Linked DNA regions of Methylibium petroleiphilum PM1. The protein of the gene in region 2 interacts with the protein of the main gene of each other region in a pairwise test. Links are inferred from orthologs where the notes say so. Each region holds a gene or a part of one and is shown on either strand. Other genes may lie near its edges.

Region 1 (7,737 bases), 1.6 Mb from region 2 along the record:
CAGCGTCTTCCACGGCAGCAGCAGGTCGTCGCTGCAGGTGCTCGCCGAATCGATGTAGGCACGCAGCCGCCGGCCCTGCGTGATGGCGCGGGGCGCCGGTTCGACACCGGCGTCGGCCGGCCGCGCCGCCTGCCGGTCGAGGCAGCGCATCGGTTCGAGCACTGGCGCCGGGAACACGTCGACGAGCAGGTCGGCGCTGCGCCGGGCCACGCAGGCTTCCTCGCGGCCGTCGAAGTAGCGCGCGAAGTCGTGCACCAGCGCGGCGGTGATCAGCTGGTCGCAGGCGCCGGCCCGACGTGCCAGCGTGGCCGCACGCTGCCCGGCCCAGCCCGCGGAGGCCAGGGCCGCGCCACGGGGCAGGCGCCGCTCGAACTCGTCGAAGCTGCGCGGCGGACCGGCGCGCAACGGTCCCGGACTCGCCGCGGGGCCGACCGCTCCCGCCGGAAGGGGGGCTGGAATCTCCACGGTGCTCTCTAGTGCGCGAACACCGCCTGGCTTTCCTCGATGTCCCAGGTCTCCTCTTCCGCCTCGCGCCGGACCCGGTCGCGCTCCCGGCCCAGCCGGCCGGAATCGATCAGGTGGCGGACGCAGGTGACGCGCAGGAAGGATGCGAAGTTGGCCGACTCCGAACGGTGCGTGGTCGCCTCGTCGTACAGCTTGGTGATCAGCGCGTTCGTCGTGCACTTCTGTTCGGAGGCGATGTCGGACAGAACCCGCCACATCAGGTTCTCGAGCCGGATGCTGGTGATGACGCCGTGGATGCGGACGGATCGCTGCCGAGGTTCGTACTGGAGGGGATCGGCCTGGACATAGAGCTTGCACATCAGGGAGTCCTTCGCGGTGCATTGGATGCGGGCCGCTCGATGGAGTGTTTCACGACGAAGGCGGTCATCGGTAATACGCCGGCATGACGTGCCCGGCCCGCACCGGCTTTCACCGCCCCGGAGCCGGTCGGGGCTCCGTGCTGCGGTGGATCGGTGCGCGGCGAAACGTCGCGTACTGCTCGCGCTTCAGTTTTCGCCATCGTTGCTCGCCTTCACGACATCGTCGAGCTGGTAGCGCTCGACCTTCCGGTACAGCGTGCTGCGCGAGATGCCGAGCACCCGTGCAGCCAACGCCAGGTTGCCGTGCACGCGCTGGATCGCCTGCAGGATGGTCAGGCGTTCAGTGGCCTCCAGGCTCGTGAGATCGGCGTCGAGCGCCGGAGCCTTGGCGCCGTCGAGCGTCGCCAGCAGTTCTGCCGGCAACTCCTCCCGCCGCACCACCTCGTCATCGGAGGTGAGCAGGAGCGACTCGATCACGTTGCGCAGTTCACGCACATTGCCGGGCCAGGCATAGGCCCGCAACAGCTGCCGAACGTCCGGGCCGATCTCCCGGCTCGCGACGCCATGGCGCACCGACAGCGTCCGCACGAAGTGGTCGACGAGCAGGTCGACGTCGCCATCGCGTTCCCGCAGGGCCGGCACCTGGATCCGCGTGACGCCGATGCGATGGAAGAGATCGCGACGGAAGCGCCCTGCCTCGACCTCCTGCAGCAGATCACGGTTGGTCATCGCCACCAGCCGCACGTCGACCGGCCGCGGCGTGGTGTCGCCGAGCCGGTAGACCACGCCCTCCTCGAGCGCGCGCAGCAGCACCGGCTGCAGGTCCAGCGGCAGCTCGCCCACCTCGTCGAGGCACAAGGTGCCGCCGTGGGCGAGTTCGAAGCGCCCGGCTCGTCCTTCGCTGGTGGCCCCGGTGAAGGCGCCGCGCACGTGCCCGAAGAGCTCGCTGCCGATCAGCTCCTTGGTCGTCGCGCCGCAGTTGAAGGCCACGAAGCTGCCGCCCTTGCGCTCCTCCTCGTGCAGTGCGCGGGCGAACAACTCCTTGCCCGCTCCGGTTTCGCCCTGGATCAGCACCGAGACCCGGCGACGCCCGAGCAGCTTGGTGCGTTCGATCGCGCCGCGAAAGACACTGCTGGCGCCCACCACGCCCGGCAGGCACTCCGGTGCCGGGGCGGCGGCGAGGGTCGGCGCGGCCGGTGCCGGAAGCTGGGGCAGATCGCCTTCCGGGCGCTGCAGGATCCGGCCGATCGAGCGCTTGGGCACGATCAGCAGCGCGCCGATCGCGCTGCCGTCGAGGCGCACCGGGTTCATCCATTCGCCCAGCAGCCCGTCCGGCAGCCGGTTGTTCCAGGCGGAGATCTGGCGCCCCTTGAGACCGTCCGCCAGCCGCACCGCGAGATCCGGCGTGAGGCAGCCGCTGCTGTGCACGATGCGCGCGTTGCGGTCGATCACCACCATGGCGGCGGCGCCGGCCCGCCCCGGGTGGTTGAGGCAGGCCTCCAGCAGCACGTTGTGCTCGCGGCTGGTGCGCTCGGCCAGCACCGACTCGATCTGCCGGGCGCACGCCACGGCGAGCGCGAGGTTGTTGAGCTGGAAGGTCGCGGGCGGGCCCGAGATATCGATCACGCCGAGCAGCTGATCGGTGCCGGACAGGTAGACCGGGGCGGCCGCGCAGGTCCAGCTCTTGATGCCTTCGCAGAAATGCTGCGCGGCATGCACCTGGATCGGCCGGCCGGTGGCCAGCGCGGTGCCGATGCCGTTGGTACCGACCACGCTCTCGTTCCAGTTGCCGCCGTGGGTCAGGTGGATATCCTGCGCCGCGTCCAGCGTGCGCGCATCGCCCGATGATTCGAGCACGATGCCGGTGGCATCGGTCAGCAGCATGATCGAGCCCGACTTCGCGAGCAGGTGTGCCGACGACATGAAGATGCCCTGCGCGGCCCAGACCAGATCGCGGTTGCGCAGCCGGAGCTGCTCGAGCTCGTCGTCGCCCCGGATCGCGAGCGGGGCCTTGCGCGAGCCGGGTTCGACGCCGAAGCGGCGGCTGCGCTGCCACGACGACAGCACGTGCTTGGGCACGGCCGACTGCACGAGCGACTGCCCGGAGACGAACTGCTCCCAGGCCTGTGTGGTCTCCCGAACACCTTGCGGCTCGAACTCGCCTTGTGGCCCGATCGACAACGGCGGCGTCGTCACGGGCTTGGGGAAATGGCTGTTGACCATGGCTGTCTCCTCCGACCTGCGGGCTCGTCCGGGCGTGGTGCCTCAGCGCGCCTTGCTTGTTCCGGGATTGGGCGTCACGCGCCCCTGCATTGCCATCGGGGCCGCACCCTAGGCAGCTCGCTCCTCCAGCACCGCCGGTGCAGACAGTTTCAGGGGCACGCACGAGATCCACAACAGCAGGGTCGTCAAGGCACCGACCAGCACGTAGGCATACCAGGGCGCACCGTCCGCGGAACCTGCAGCCAGCGTGCGCCACACCAGCCAGGCGTTCAGCGACACGATGCCGGCCGCGGCCGACCAGGCGGCGACCCGGACCCAGCGCGGGCTGGCGAACTGACCCATCAGTTGTCGATCGCTCGTGAACCGGACCAGCGGCACGATGGCGAACGGCAGCTGCAGGCTCAGCACCACCTGGCTCATGATCAGCAGCTGCAGCACGCCGGCATCGCCCTGGTAGAGCAGCACCCCGACGGCCGGCACGATGGCCAGCCCGCGGGTCAGCAGCCGGCGCGCCAGCGGGCTCATGCGCAGCGACAGGAAGCCCTCCATCACCACCTGGCCCGCCAGCGTGCCGGTGAGCGTGGAGCTCTGGCCGGCGGCGAGCAGTGCGATCGCGAACACGGTGGCCGCCAGCGTGGTGCCGACCAGCGGCGTCAGCAGGCTGTGCGCCTGCTGGAGCTCATTGACCTCGATGCCCTGCGTGAAGAAGGTCGAGGCCGACAGCACCAGGATCGACGCATTGATGATGAACGCGATGTTCAGCGCCAGCAGCGTGTCGACGAAGTTGTAGCGGATGGCCTCGCGCTGGCCCTGGGGGGTGTGCGAGATGCGACGCGTCTGCACCAGCGACGAATGCAGGTAGAGGTTGTGCGGCATCACCGTCGCGCCGAGGATGCCGATCGCGACCAGCAGGCTGTTGGCGTCGATGCGCGGGACCAGGCCGCCGACGATGTCGCCGAGCACCGGCTGCACCAGCACCATCTCGATCGCCATGCACACGCCGATGGTGAGCACCAGTGCGGCGACCACGGCCTCGAGCTTGCGGATGCCGTAGTGCTGCAGCACCATGATGAGCATCACGTCGAAGGCGGTGATGACCACACCCCATAGCAGCGGGATGCCGAACAGCATGTTGAGTGCAATCGCGCTGCCCAGCAGCTCGGCCAGGTCGCAGGCGATGATCGCCAGCTCGCACAGCACCCACAGCGCCATCGACACCGGGCGCGAGTAGCCGGCCCGGCAGGCCTGGGCGAGGTCGAGTCGACCGACGATGCCCAGCCGCGCGGCCAGACTCTGCAGCAGCACCGCGATGATGTTCGACGCCAGCAGCACCCACAGCAGCTGATAGCCGAAGCGCGCGCCGCCCTCCAGGTCGGTGGCCCAGTTGCCCGGGTCCATGTAGCCCACGCTCACCATGGCCGCCGGCCCGATGAAGCCGAACATGCGCCACTGTCCCGGGACACGCCAACGCATGTCCACGCTTTGCTCGAGGTTGGTCATGTCCCCTCCTTCTTCTTGTCGTGCCTGTCGCCCAACATCCCGGCCGTCAGAACCAGTGCCCGACGAGTCCGGCGATGGCGATCACGAGGCCTGCGCCCGTGATCACCAGTCCGCAGATCAGCCGGGTGCGCCGGCGACGCGTCATTGCCGCCCCAGCCGCTCCGCACCCCCGCCCAGCGCCGGGCCCGCGGTGGGGTCCATGTCTTCCGGCTTCTTGGCGATGAGCGTCTGCGTGGTGAGGATCAGCGCCGCCACCGAGACGGCATTGCGCACGGCGCTGTAGCTCACCTTCACCGGGTCGATAATCCCGACCGCCGCCAGGTCGACGAAGCGGCCGTCGCGTGCGTCGAGCCCGACCCCCGGCGCCGAGTCCAGCGCCTTGCGCACCGCCGCCGGGCCGTCGAGGCCGGCGTTGGCGGCGATGTGGCGCAGCGGCTGCTGCAGCGCGCGCTGCAACAGGCGCACGCCTTCGCGCACCGCACCCTCGCTGCGCGCCACCTCGGCGTCCAGCCCGCTCGACACCCGCAGCAGGGCCAGGCCGCCGCCGGGGACCACTCCTTCGGCGACCGCAGCGCGTGCCGCGTGGATGGCGTCCTCCACCAGGTGGAGGCGGCGCTTCTGCTCCACCGGCGTCGCACCGCCCACCTGCAGCAGCGCGGTCCCGCCCGACAGCTTCGACAGCCGCTCCTTGAGCTTGTCCTTGTCGATGTTCGGCGGCGCCAGTTCGTGCTGGCGTGCCACCTGCTGGCGGCGCGCGGCGATCAGTGCCGGATCGCCACCGCCGGCGCTGATGACCGTCTGGTTGGACGAGATCCGCACCTGGCGCGCGCGGCCCAGGTCGCGCAGTTCCACCGCGCCCAGGCTGCCGCCAAGGTCGCGCGCGATCACGCGGCCACCGGTCAGGATGGAGATGTCCTCCAGCATGGCCTTGCGCCAGTGTCCGTACTCGGGCGGATGGATGGCCGCCACCGGGATGCCGGACTTCTCGCGCCAGGCCAGCAGCGTGACGATGCACGCCGGAGCCACCTCGTCCGCGATGATGAGCAGCGGGCGCTTGGCCTCGCCGGCCAGTCGCAGCAGCAGCCCGACCTCCTCCTGGGTCTGCAGGCGCTGGTCCGTCATCAGGATCAGTGGCTGCTCCAGCACCACCTGCATCTTCTCGACGTCGGAGATCATGTGGTGCGACAGGTAGCCGCGGTCGAAGGCCATGCCGTCCACCACGTCCAGCACCGTCTCGACGGTGGTGCCGAACTCGACGTCGACGATGCCGTCGGCGCCCACGCGTTCCAGGGCCTCGGCCACCAGGTGGCCGGTCGTCTCGTCGTTCGCCGCCACCACCGCCACGGCGCGCAGGGCCTCGGTGTTCGCCAGCGGCGTCGCCGCCGACTTCAGCAGCCCGATGGCCGCGGCCACGCCGCGCTCCAGGCCTTCCACCAGCTCCACCGGATTCGCGCCTTTGGCCAGGCAGGCCAGGCCGTCCTGCACCAGCGCATCGGCCAGCACCGTGGCCGTGGTGGTGCCATCGCCGGCGATCTCGTTGGTCTGCTTCGAGACCTCGCGCAGCACCTGCGCGCCGATGTTCTCGAACGGGTCCTCGAGCTCGATCTCGGCGGCGATGCTGACACCGTCGCGCGAGATGATCGGCGTGCCGATCGGGCGGTCGATGATGGCGTTCATGCCGCGCGGGCCCAGCGTCCCGCGGACCGCCTTGGCCAGCTTCGCGACACCCCGGCCCAGCGCCAGGCGTGCCTCTTCGTCATGCAACATGATGTTGGGCATGGCTCGTCTCCTCTGTCTCTCGTGTGGCTGGCTGTTCAAGTGCCCCTGCGATGGACGCCGCGGCGCCCATCGCAGGCGGGGGCACTATTCGTACTGCATCGCTTCTTCCATGTTCCCGAACAGGACCACGGTGTTCTCGTCGACCATCACCATCCGACCGTAGTGGGTCGAGGTGGAGATCTCGAACAGGTGGGGCGTCATCTCGCGGCCCAGCGTCTCGGCGATCTCGTCCATCTTGAACTCGATGCGGCCCTCGCCGTCGATGCGGATCATCGCGGGCATGTAGGTCACGCGGATGCCGGGCTTGGTGGCCATCAGCTCGGCGATCGCGCGCGCCTCGACGCTGTCGTTCATCGTCACACCGCACTGGTGGGACACGGTTTCCTCGAAGGCCAGATCCTTGAAGGCCTTGAAGATCGAACTGCTGTTCGTGGTAGCTGACATGGTGTTGTCCTTGGTTCAGTGGGGTCGGGGGGCGTCAGGCGGCCAGCGAGGCCGGCAGTGCCACGCCGATCTGCTGCGAGATGGCCTTCACGCGCTCGACGGCGGCGGCATAGGCAGCCTCGAACTGCGCGACCTTGGTGCGCGGCAGCGACCAGATCGGCTGCAGGTTCTTGGCGGCGCTCACGGCCATGTCGCCGTAGCGCGCCATCCAGCCGGCGAACAGGGCCTTGTTGTGCGCGCCGTGGGTGGCGTCGGCGGTGAGCATGTGGAACAGCTCGACCGAGTTGGCGAGGTTGCGCTGGTAGTCGCCTTCGGCCGAGGACACCACGGTCGGCGTCAGGAAGTCGTTCTGCGCGGCGGCGGCCTGCATGAAGAAGCCGCTGCGGAACAGCTCGCCCACCAGCGGCTCGAACACCATGTTCACCGCGAAGTACTTCTCGAGGTAGTCGGTCGCACCGCCGATGGCCTCGATCAGCTGGCGCGTGGGTTGCCAGATCGGATCTTCCAGCCACTGCGTCTTGCCGATCTCGGCGTCGAAGCCCTCGATGTCGAGGCCGATGTCACCGAGGTAGAGCGTGATGTCCTGGGCGAAGCGCAGCTTGTATGACGAATTGGTCAGGATCGTCGAGTTGATCATCTGTGTGTAGCCGTACCGCTGCGCGTGCATCAGCGAGGTTCCGAGCCCGAACTCCGCATGCTTGTAGGCGCCGAGATGCTTCTCCAGGACCTTGACCCAGGTCTTGTCGTAGCGCTGCGCGGCGCCCGAGCGGCGCGCGTTCTCGATCGCCTGCGAGATCATCCCGACGATGGTCGACTGGCGCTGGTAGTGGGTGCGCTCCCACTCCTCGTCGACCGAGCGGTAGACGTGCCAGTCGCTCGAGCGCGCGGCGGTCCACGATTCGGTGTAGGTGGTGTCGCCGTTGCCGAAGGACATGATCCAGTCCTGCAGCAGGTAGCGCTTCGGGTC
Region 2 (2,919 bases):
ACCCTGGATGGCGGCACCGACTGCCACCGCCTCGTCCGGGTTCACGTCCTTGCGCGGCTCCTGGCCGAAGAACTCCTTGACCTTCTCCTGCACCTTGGGCATGCGGGTCATGCCGCCGACCAGGATCACGTCGTTGATCTGGCTGGTGGAGACCCCGGCGTCCTTGATGGCGGTGCGGCAGGGCGCGATCGTGCGTTCGATCAGTTCCTCGACCAGCGCCTCGAGCTTGGCGCGCGTGAGCTTGATGTTCAGGTGCTTCGGGCCGCTGGCATCGGCCGTCACGTAGGGCAGGTTGATGTCGGTCTGCGTGCTGTTGGAGAGCTCGATCTTGGCTTTCTCGGCTGCTTCCTTCAGCCGCTGCAGCGCGAGCACGTCCTTGCTCAGGTCGACGCCTTGCTCCTTCTTGAACTCGGCGATGATGTAGTCGATGACGCGCTGGTCGAAGTCCTCGCCGCCGAGGAAGGTGTCGCCGTTGGTCGACAGCACCTCGAACTGCATCTCGCCGTCGACATCGGCGATCTCGATGATCGAGATGTCGAAGGTGCCGCCGCCGAGGTCGTACACGGCGATCTTGCGGTCGCCGCCCTTGCCGTCGTTGTGCTTGTCCAGGCCGAAGGCCAGCGCGGCCGCGGTCGGCTCGTTGATGATGCGCTTGACGTCCAGACCGGCGATGCGGCCGGCGTCCTTGGTGGCCTGGCGCTGCGCATCATTGAAGTAGGCAGGCACGGTGATCACGGCCTCGGTCACCGTCTCGCCGAGGTAGTCCTCGGCGGTCTTCTTCATCTTGCGCAGCACCTCGGCGCTCACCTGCGGCGGCGCGAGCTTGTTGCCCCGCACCTCGACCCAGGCGTCGCCGTTTTCGGCCGCGGCGATGGTGTAGGGCATCAGGTCGATGTCCTTCTGCACTTCCTTCTCGGTGAACTTGCGGCCGATCAGGCGCTTCACCGCGTACAGCGTGTTGCGCGGGTTGGTGACGGCCTGCCGCTTGGCCGACGCGCCGACGAGCACCTCGCCGTCCTCCTGGTAGGCGATGATCGACGGCGTGGTGCGCGCACCTTCGCTGTTCTCGATCACCTTGGTGGTATTGCCTTCCATGATGGCGACGCACGAGTTGGTGGTCCCCAGGTCGATGCCGATGATCTTGGCCATGGTCAAAACTCCTTCAAGCTGAAATCTGTTGCTGGGAAGCTGTGGATAACTTCCGCTGATTCAAGAGGGTGCGGTGTTATTTCGGCGCGGCGACGGTGACGAGCGCCGGGCGCAGCACGCGGTCGGCGATCAGGTAACCCTTCTGCAGCACGGCCACCACGGTGTTGGCCTCCTGCTCGACCGGCACCATCGTGATCGCCTGGTGTTGATGGGGGTCGAACTTGGTGCCGGCGGGCGGCGAGATCTCGATCACCTTGTTGCGCTCCAGCGCGGTGGCCAGTTGGCGCAGCGTTGCATGCGTGCCCTCGCGCAACTGCTCGACGGTGGCCCCCTCGATCGCGAGGGCGGCCTCCAGGCTGTCCTTCACGGGCAGCAGGCTGTCGGCGAAGCCTTCGACCGCAAACTTTCGGGCCTTGCTCATTTCCTCTTCGGCACGGCGCCGGGTGTTCTCCGCCTCGGCCTTGGCGCGCAGGTAGGCATCGGCCATCTCGGAATGCTTGGCTTCCAGTTCGGCCAGGCGCTGCTCGGGCGTCGATGCGGCGGCGGCGTTGTTCAAGTCCGGCGTGTCTGCGGCAAAGGAGGGCTCGGGCGCGCCAGGTGCTTGATTTTCTTCAGGTTTTTCCATTTTCAGGGTGAGCTTCTGCGGGAACGGACAACAGCTTGGGCCGGAGTCCGTATTTTCAAGAGGGGCATTTTGATCTGTGGCAGGCACCAGCGGCGCCCGGTGCGGCGACGATGTCTGGGCTGCAGCCCCCGGCCGCGCTATCTGTCCAGCGCGGCGCTCCAGCGGTCCCAGTCGGCGAGCTGGCGCCGGTCGCGCTTGGTGGGGCGGCCCTGGTCGATGCTGAGGGCGGGCTCGGGCGCGGTGCGCAGCTGCTCGGCACGGGCTTCGCGTTGCGCGAGGCTGGCTGCGGTCTCCTCGTACAGGGCCTGGGCCTGGGGGGCCGGGCCGCGCACGCTGGACACGCCGCGCACGATCACCGTACGCGACAGGCCACCGTTCTGGCGCAGGTGCAGTTCGTCGCCGACCCGGACTTCGCGCGAGGCCTTGGCCGGTACGCCGTTGACCTCGATCCGGTGCTTGCCGATCTCCTCGGCGGCGAGACTGCGCGTCTTGTAGAAGCGCGCGGCCCACAGCCATTTGTCGAGGCGAACCCCCGGCCCGGTTGTGCTCATGCCTGGGCCCCCAGTTGGCGGGCCCGAAGAGCCTGGGCCTGCAGGGCCGCCGGATCCGGCGCCGTTTGGGTCGGCCAGCCTTGCAGGTGGCGGATCGCGATGTCGCTGAGCGCGGCGATCCACTCGTGCCGATCGTTCAGGCAGGGGATGTAGTGGAACGTCTCGCCACCGGCATGCAGGTAGGCCTCACGGGCTTCCTGCGCAATCTCTTCCAGCGTTTCGAGGCAGTCCGAGGTGAAGCCGGGGCAGGCCACGTCGACGCGCCGGATGCCCTGCTGCGCCAGCTGCACCAAAGTCGGCTCGGTGTAGGGCTCCAGCCACTTGGCCTTGCCGAAGCGGCTCTGGAAGGTCACCAGCACCTGCTCGGGCTTCAGTGCCAGCCGCTCGGTCAGCAACCGCGCTGTCTTCTGGCACTCGCAGTGATACGGATCACCGAGGCGCAGCGTTCGTTCGGGCACGCCGTGGAAGCTGAGCACCAGCCGCTCGGCGCGGCCGTTGCGCATCCAGTGGTCTTCGATGCAGCGACCGAGCGCAAGGATGTAGCCCGGGTCGTCGTGGTAGTGGTTGACGAAGCGCAGCTCCGGCACGCGCCGG
Region 3 (7,813 bases), 2.2 Mb from region 2 along the record:
GCCCTCCTTCAGCACCAGCGGCTGACCGTTCTCCATGTCGGTGGCGACGGCACGAAAGGGCGTGGGCAGGCGGTCGAAATCGCGCACCGCACGCACCGGCAGCGTGTACCGGCGCAGCAGCGACTCCAGCCCGCGGCTCGACAGCGTGCCGATCGGCACGCGCAGCTCGCCGTCGCGCAGGCCGATCTCGAGCGCCGAGGCGATCTCGAAGTCCGTCTCCTTGCGCCGCTGCGACAGCTCGCGGCGCGCGACGCGGGTCGCGAACAGCTGGTCCCAGTCGACCTTGAGCAGCTCGCGCTCCAGCGACTCGGCGCTCATGCCGCTCGCATACAAGCCGCCGATGATCGCGCCCATCGAGGTGCCTGCGATCACATCGATCGGGATGCGCTCGCGCTCCAGCACCTTCAGCACGCCGACGTGCGCGAGACCGCGCGCTCCCCCACCCGACAGCACGAGGCCGATGCGCGGCCGCCCCGCGGGTTGCAAGGATCGAGGCTCGGGTGCCGCGGCACGGGCCGCGGCCGGGGCGGAGGCGGCAGACGCGGCGGCCGGCAGTGGCGACGGTGACATGCCGCCCGCCTCGGCCATTGCCGCCGCTGCGACGATCGCAACGATCAAGCCTCCCCGGAGCGACGACAGGACGCGGATGCGGTACATGCCGGGATTGTGCGGGGCTCTCGCACGATCCCCGCGACGGTGGCGCGATGACGCCGCGCCTCAGCCCAACGTGGTGTCGCGGCCGCGCGGCGGCGCCATCAGGGCGTCGACGGCGCGCTCGATGAGGTTGCGCTGCTCCAGTGGCCCGGCCAGGCCGCCGTCGGCCAGGCGCTCGAGCGCACGCCGCGTGAGGCCGTGCGTGAGTCCGAGTTCGGCGTCGCTGAACAGCCAGTGCTCGCGCGACTCGTCGACCCACAACACGCGCGCCACGGTCCAGTCGCCGCGGGCGACCAACCGGCACCAGGTACCGACCGCCAGGTGCTGCAGCCAGCCGCGCGCGCCCGCCACCGGCGCCTCGGGCATCAGCGCCGCCGGCACGGTGTCGAGCGTCGCGATGTCGAACATCGAGTCGCCGGCCGGCGTGCGCGGCGCTGGCTCGTCCGGCAGTTCTTCCTCGCGCATCCGGCGCACGATTTCCTCTGGCGTGAGGGACACCGCCGCACTCCCGATCGGCCGCAACAGGTCGGTGTGGCATGCCATCAGGGTGGCCAGCACGGCATCGCGTTGCGAGGGAGGTGTGGCGATGCGCGCCATGCCCTGCTGCAGTCGCTGCACCAGGCCCGGCACCGCGGCCACCAGGCGGCGACGGTCGTCCTCGCTGCGCAGCGGCGCAAGGCTGGCGAGCAGATCCGGCACCACGGCCAGCAGACCGCGCGTCGTGTCGGCCTGCTCGCCGTCGTTGATCAGGGCATGCGCCAGCACCTCGGGCCACGGCCCGGTGAGGAAGTGCTGCAGCGTCTCGTCCAGCACCACCGCCGCGGCCGGGCGGGCCGGCGTACTGCCCTCGATGCGCCACGGCGAGGTCGCGTCCTGCAGTTCGAGTCGCACCTGCCGGCGCAGCGCCTCGACCATCGTGACGCGCCGCGCGGCCGCCTGCAGCTTGGCGATCGGCGCAGCGGCCTCACGCCGCTCGGCGTCGAGCTCGCCGACCAGCAGCGAATCGAGCGCGGTCAGCGCCTGCGCGTGCACCGCGATCGCCGGCGTGGCCGCCTGCAGGCGCGTGAACAGCACCTCGACGTCGAGCAGCAACGCGCACAGCCGGGGATCATCGTCGTCCTGGAAGCCGGCCGTGTGCGACGCGAGCCGAATCATCATCTGCCAGATCGGGTGCGAGTGATCCTCCAGCACCCGGGGCTCGCGCAGCGCCACGCGCAGCAACGGTGCCTGCAAGCTGGCCAGCGTGGAACGCACCGGCAGCGGCAGCAGCGCGTCGTCGAGCACGGCGCCGCTCAGGTGGGCCACCAGCAGCATGATCTCGCGGTCGTCGTCGTGGCGGCCGGCCGCCTCGAGGAAGGGCAGCCGGGCCATCAGGCGGTCGGCGCCCTGGATCCCCAGCGGTCGCCGCGCCAGCACATGCACCAGATTGCGGTCGAGCTGCTGCAGCGAATCGGCCTCGTCCATCGGACCGGCGCGCGTGGCACCGTCGATGTTCGCGTAGCGCGTGCTGAGGCGGCTGCGCAGGCTGTCGAGTGCGCCGGGACGCGTCAGGTCGTAGCCGGAATTCGGCGGCGCGACCCGCCGTGCCGCCGGCGTGGAGCTGGCCTTCCAGGCCGCCTGGCCGACCCCCCAGTCGGCCAGGCGCCGGCCGGCGTCGATCGCGACCTGCTTCAGCGCCTGTGCCAGCGGCTCGCCGCTGGCGCGCATCAGTGCCTTGCGGGCCGGTGCGCCGAGGCCCAGCACCTCGCTGGCGTCCCACACCGCCCGCACCAGCAGCTCGGGCCGCAGCAGGTTGGAGGTCGCGCGCACCGCGTCCTGGCCGCGCAGCGTCGCTGTGCGCGACTGCAGCTCGTGCAGCTCGTGCTCGGCGGCGTGGTCGACCAGCTGCACCGCGCGCAGCAGCTCGATGTTCTCTTCGGCCTCGGCTTCGTCGACCAGCGTCAGCGCTTCGGCCGACCAGGCCGGACGCGGCGACAGCGTCGCGCCCGCGTCGGGCGCGCCGGCCTCGATCTCGCTGCGCCAGCGCGAACCCAGCAACTCACCGACGCGACGCGCCCACAGCGGATGGTTGTGACGCAGGGCCAGCTCGGCGTCGTCGCGCGGGCGCGCCGGCAGTTCGCGCAGCGCGCTGCGGGTGGTCGGTGCGTGCAGCGCCTGCAGGGCCTCGTTCGCGACCCGGCTCATCCAGCGCGGCACCTCCGCGAGACAGCTGTCGAGGTAGCGCTGCAGCAGCGGCGAGACATCCATGCGCCCGATTATCCCGGGAGCGTTCGCCGAACGCGCATGAAAAAGGGCCGCATTTCTGCGGCCCTTGCTGACGCGGTTCTGGGCAGAGCCCAGGCGGCCGGCCTCCCGTGGGAGGCCGGCGGGACATCACATGTCCATGCCCATGCCACCCATGCCGCCCATGCCACCCGGCATGCCGCCGGCCGGCGCGTCGTCCTTGGGCGACTCGGCGACCATGGCTTCCGTCGTCAGCATCAGCGCGGCCACCGAGGCGGCGTTCTGCAGCGCGGTGCGGGTCACCTTGGTCGGGTCCAGGATGCCCATCTCGATCATGTCGCCGTAGGTGCCGTTGGCGGCGTTGTAGCCGTAGTTGCCCTTGCCGGCGAGCACGGCGTTCACCACCACGCTGGCTTCGTCACCGGCGTTGGTGACGATGATGCGCAGCGGCTCCTCGATCGCACGCAGGATCAGCTTGATGCCGGCGTCCTGGTCGGCGTTGTCGCCCTTGATCGCACCGGCGGCCTGCTTGGCGCGCAGCAGCGCCACGCCACCGCCGGCCACGATGCCTTCTTCCACCGCGGCACGCGTGGCGTGCAGGGCGTCTTCGACACGGGCCTTCTTTTCCTTCATCTCGACTTCGGTGGCGGCACCGACCTTGATGACGGCCACGCCGCCGGCGAGCTTGGCCACGCGCTCCTGGAGCTTCTCGCGGTCGTAGTCGCTGGTGGCTTCCTCGATCTGCACGCGCACCTGCTTGACGCGGGCTTCGATGTCGCCCGCGGCGCCGGCGCCGTCGATGATCGTGGTGTTTTCCTTGCCCACCTCGACGCGCTTGGCCTGGCCCAGGTCGGCCAGCGTGACCTTCTCGAGCGTCAGGCCGACTTCCTCGGCGATGACCTTGCCGCCGGTCAGGATCGCGATGTCCTCGAGCATCGCCTTGCGACGGTCACCGAAGCCCGGCGCCTTGACGGCCACGACCTTCAGGATGCCGCGGATGGTGTTGACCACCAGCGTCGCGAGCGCTTCGCCTTCGACTTCCTCGGCGATGATCAGCAGCGGACGGCCCGACTTGGCCACCTGCTCCAGCGTCGGCAGCAGGTCACGGATGTTGCTGATCTTCTTGTCGTAGAGCAGCACGAACGGGTTGTCGAGCACCGCGCTCTGCTTTTCCGGGTTGTTGATGAAGTAGGGCGACAGGTAGCCGCGGTCGAACTGCATGCCTTCGACCACGTCGAGCTCGTTGTTCAGGCTCTTGCCGTCTTCGACGGTGATGACGCCTTCCTTGCCGACCTTGTCCATCGCCGACGCGATGATCTGGCCGACGTCGTCGTCCGAATTCGCCGAGATGGTGCCGACCTGGGCGATTTCCTTGCTGGTGGTGGTCGGCTTCGACTGCTTCTTCAGCTGCTCGACCAAGCTCACGACGGCCTTGTCGATGCCGCGCTTCAGGTCCATCGGGTTCATGCCCGCGGCCACGTACTTCATGCCTTCGCGCACGATCGCCTGGGCCAGCACGGTGGCGGTGGTGGTGCCGTCACCGGCGTTGTCCGAGGTCTTGGAAGCGACTTCCTTGACCATCTGGGCGCCCATGTTCTGGAGCTTGTCCTTCAGCTCGATTTCCTTGGCCACGGACACACCGTCCTTGGTCACGGTCGGGGCGCCGAACGAACGCTCGAGCACCACGTTGCGGCCCTTCGGGCCCAGCGTCACCTTGACCGCGTTGGCCAGGATGTTCACGCCTTCGACCATGCGCGCGCGGGCTTCACCTCCGAAAACGACGTCTTTAGCTGCCATTTGTATTCTCCGAAATCTGATTTGCCGGCTCGCGCCGGGGAATTCTTCTGTCTACGGCCGACCCTTGGGGCCTTGACTTCGCTGCGCGAAGTCAGCCTGCGACGAAAGCAAATCGCACGCGATTTACTTTTCAACCACGGCGAAGAGGTCTTCCTCGCGCATCACCAGCAGTTCGTCACCGTCGACCTTGACGGTCTGGCCGCTGTACTTGCCGAACAGCACGCGATCGCCGACCTTGCAGTTCAGGGCGATGAAGTCGCCCTTGTCGTTGCGCTTGCCCGGACCCACGGCCAGCACTTCACCCTGGTCGGGCTTCTCGGCGGCGTTGTCGGGGATCACGATGCCCGAAGCGGTCTTGGTTTCCTGTTCGAGGCGCTTGACGATCACGCGATCGTGCAAAGGACGAAGTTTCATCGCATCTCCTTGATGGGTATCGAATATCTACGGACTTGTTTCGCGCAGTTAGCGCAAGCTCACAATTGCGCAGCCAGAGACGATGATGCCGTCTCCGGCTTGTTAGCACTCAGTCTGCGCGAGTGCTAGCGACAGATTATAGGGGTCGCTCACGGCGTTTCAATAGCGCCGCGCCCGGAGCGTGACGAAGGCCCGACTTGCGGCGGGCCGCCGCGGTCAGACCCCCGCCGTCTCGATCTCGCTGAAGGCGTGGTTCAGCCAGAGCTTGAGACGCTGGCGCTCCATCAGACCCAGGCTCGGGCCTTCGCTGCCGGGCGAGTTGCGCGCGGCCCAGAAGCTGCTGTTGCTGGCGTCGATCTTCTGCACCACCGAGTCGTGCAGGCGCTTGAGCGTGATCACACGAGCGCCCAGTGCCAGCGCGCGATCCTGTTCGCCCGACTTCTCGAGCTGGCTGAAGTCGTCGCCGCGGAGCTGGTTGCGCACCAGCACGTAGCGCAGGCGCCGGCCGAAGCGGTCGAGCAGGCGCTTGAGCAGATCGACCGAGTCCTTGCCGGAGTCCATCACGTGCCAGTAGTGGATGGCGACACCGGACATGTCGGCCAGGTCCAGCACGCCCGACTCATCCATCCACTTCACCAGAGGATCATGGGTCTGCGCTGCCAGGTCGACCAGCACACGGCGGCCCGGGGCCTCGATGGCCGCCTCGACGATCGCATCCAGCGCCTCGTAGCGATCGGCCAGCACCGGCGAGGCGTAGCCTGCATAGAAGCGCATCAGCGAGCCGTGCGAACGGTCGGTATCGAAGCCGGTGAACGGGACCTCGTGGTCGATGAGGTACTGCGCCAGCAGACGCGACACGAGCGATTTGCCGACACCGCCCTTCTCGCCGCCGATCATGTGGATCCTCGACGTGGTCGCGGTCTCGAGCGTGGGAATCTGCGTCATGCTGCTCAGCTCTCCATGGCGAAAGGCGGAACGTCGGCCGGCGGGATGCCAGGTCGAATTCGTCGCCCGGTGCGGGACATTGTGCAACGCAGCGAGTTGGGCCACACGGTGGGCCGCGCGATATCGCATCGCGTTCTGCTCCGCGACACGGCCCCTCGGCGGGGCCGGAACGGCTTCTATCATTCGGCATGTCCTCACCCGCTGCGCCGGCTGCCGGCCCGCCCTGGCTACAACGCTGCTTCGGTCCGTGGGTCAGGCTCGTGTCGCGCGAGACGCTGCGCGCCGACCTGCTGGCCGGCCTGCTGGGCGCCGTGCTGGTACTGCCTCAGGGCATCGCCTTCGCCTCGCTCGCCGGCCTGCCGCCGCAGTACGGCCTGGCCACCGCCATCCTGCCGTGCATCGTCGCGGCGCTGTTCGGCTCCAGCCTTCACGTGATGTCGGGGCCGACGAACGCGAACTCGCTGGCGCTGGCGGCCATGCTCACGCCGCTCGCCTGGGTGCGCAGCCCCGACTACATCGAGCTCGCGCTGACCGTCACGCTGCTGGTCGGCGTGATGCAGACCCTGATCGGCGCGCTGCGCCTGGGCAGCATCGCCAACTTCATCTCGCCGGCGGCCTTGCTCGGCTTCACCGCCGGCGCCTCGGTGCTGATTGCGCTGCATGCCCTGCCCGACCTGCTGGGCATGAGTTCCGGCACCGGGTTGAGGCCGATGCTCGAGGCCCTCTGGCAGCGGCCGCTCGAGGTGGTGCACCTCGGTTCGCTGGTCGTCGGCGTGGTGGCCCTCGCGGTCACGCTCGCCGTGCGGCACTGGCAGCGGCGCTGGCCCGCGCTTCTGCTGGGGCTGGCGGCCGGCACGCTGGTCGCGGTGCTGCTGAACGCCGGCCATGAGGACGGCACGTTCTGGCACGTCGAGCAGATCGGTGAGGTGCCGCTGCCCTGGCCCCGCTGGCACTGGCCCGACATCGACATCTCGCGGCTGCGCGACCTGGTCAGCATCGCCTTCGCCCTGACGCTGGTGGCGCTCGCCCAGTCGATCTCGATCGCCAAGGCCGTGGCCGCCCGCTCGGGCCAGCGCATCGACGCCAACCGCGAGTTCCTCGGCCAGGGCCTGTCCAACGTGGTGGGAGGCCTGACCTCCGCCTATGTCTCCTGCGGATCGCTGAACCGTTCGATCCCCAACCTCGAGGCCGGTGCGCGCACGCCACTGGCTTCGGTGTTCTCGGCCGGGCTGCTGCTGTTGCTGGTGCTGGTGAGCGCCCCGCTGCTGGCGCTGATCCCGAACGCGGCGATCGCCGCGGTGCTGCTGCCGGTCGCCTGGAACCTGCTCGACCTGCCCGGCTGGCGGCGCCTGATGCGGCTAGAACGCAGCGACTTCGCGATCGCTGCGGCCACCGCGGTGGCCACCGTGAGCCTCAGGCTCGAGATCGCGATACTGCTCGGCAGCATCCTGTCGCTGAGCAGCTACCTGCAACGCACGGCGCGGCCGGCCATGCGCACGATGGGGTTCGATTCCGTGGCGCCGGACCGCCCCTTCGTCGTGCTCGACGGCCAGACCGAGGCGCTGCCGGAGTGCCCGCAGCTCAAGCTGCTGCGCATGGAGGGGGCGGTCTACTTCGGCGCCGCCCAGCACGTGTCGGACACCCTGCACCACCTGCGCGCGGCGCCCGCCGCGCCGCGCCACCTGCTGGTCATGAGCAAGAGCATGAACTTCATCGACCCGGCCGGGGCCCAGGTCTGGGACGAGGAGCTGCGCGCCCGCCGGGCCGACGGCGGCGACCT

What was found.
Region 1: the proteins of grpE (region 2) and MPE_RS04770 interact in binary tests that used the Escherichia coli proteins (3 or more experiments, as listed by UniProt). The link is inferred for Methylibium petroleiphilum PM1 from one-to-one orthologs.
Region 3: the proteins of grpE (region 2) and groL interact in binary tests that used the Escherichia coli proteins (3 or more experiments, as listed by UniProt). The link is inferred for Methylibium petroleiphilum PM1 from one-to-one orthologs.

What each region holds. Positions count from the first base shown.
Region 1 is NC_008825.1:1,008,848-1,016,584, reverse strand. Bases 2,352-5,258 are described here. They hold MPE_RS04770 (Nramp family divalent metal transporter), read right to left. Parts: upstream 4,548-5,258; coding sequence 3,156-4,547; downstream 2,352-3,155. Other genes in these bases: MPE_RS04765 (molecular chaperone GroEL), read right to left, coding at 4,689-5,258; MPE_RS04775 (sigma-54-dependent Fis family transcriptional regulator), read right to left, coding at 2,352-3,047. Outside these bases: MPE_RS04785 (hypothetical protein), read right to left, coding at 1-405; MPE_RS04780 (ribbon-helix-helix domain-containing protein), read right to left, coding at 474-824; more of MPE_RS04775, read right to left, coding at 1,011-2,351; more of MPE_RS04765, read right to left, coding at 5,259-6,326; MPE_RS04760 (MmoB/DmpM family protein), read right to left, coding at 6,411-6,770; MPE_RS04755 (aromatic/alkene monooxygenase hydroxylase subunit beta), read right to left, coding at 6,805-7,737. UniProt on the Escherichia coli protein: H(+)-stimulated, divalent metal cation uptake system. Involved in manganese and iron uptake. Can also transport cadmium, cobalt, zinc and to a lesser extent nickel and copper. Involved in response to reactive oxygen.
Region 2 is NC_008825.1:2,659,539-2,662,457, reverse strand. It holds grpE (nucleotide exchange factor GrpE), read right to left. Parts: upstream 1,775-2,919; coding sequence 1,226-1,774; downstream 1-1,225. Other genes in the region: hemH (ferrochelatase), read right to left, coding at 2,322-2,919; MPE_RS12590 (RNA-binding S4 domain-containing protein), read right to left, coding at 1,912-2,325; dnaK (molecular chaperone DnaK), read right to left, coding at 1-1,149. UniProt on the Escherichia coli protein: Participates actively in the response to hyperosmotic and heat shock by preventing the aggregation of stress-denatured proteins, in association with DnaK and GrpE. It is the nucleotide exchange factor for DnaK and may function as a thermosensor.
Region 3 is NC_008825.1:460,678-468,490, reverse strand. What follows is about bases 2,352-5,334. They hold groL (chaperonin GroEL), read right to left. Parts: upstream 4,675-5,334; coding sequence 3,028-4,674; downstream 2,352-3,027. Other genes in these bases: MPE_RS02130 (P-loop NTPase family protein), read right to left, coding at 5,305-5,334; MPE_RS02135 (co-chaperone GroES), read right to left, coding at 4,798-5,088; MPE_RS02145 (DUF1631 family protein), read right to left, coding at 2,352-2,901. In the rest of the region: MPE_RS02150 (patatin-like phospholipase family protein), read right to left, coding at 1-657; more of MPE_RS02145, read right to left, coding at 718-2,351; more of MPE_RS02130, read right to left, coding at 5,335-6,033; MPE_RS02125 (SulP family inorganic anion transporter), read left to right, coding at 6,222-7,813.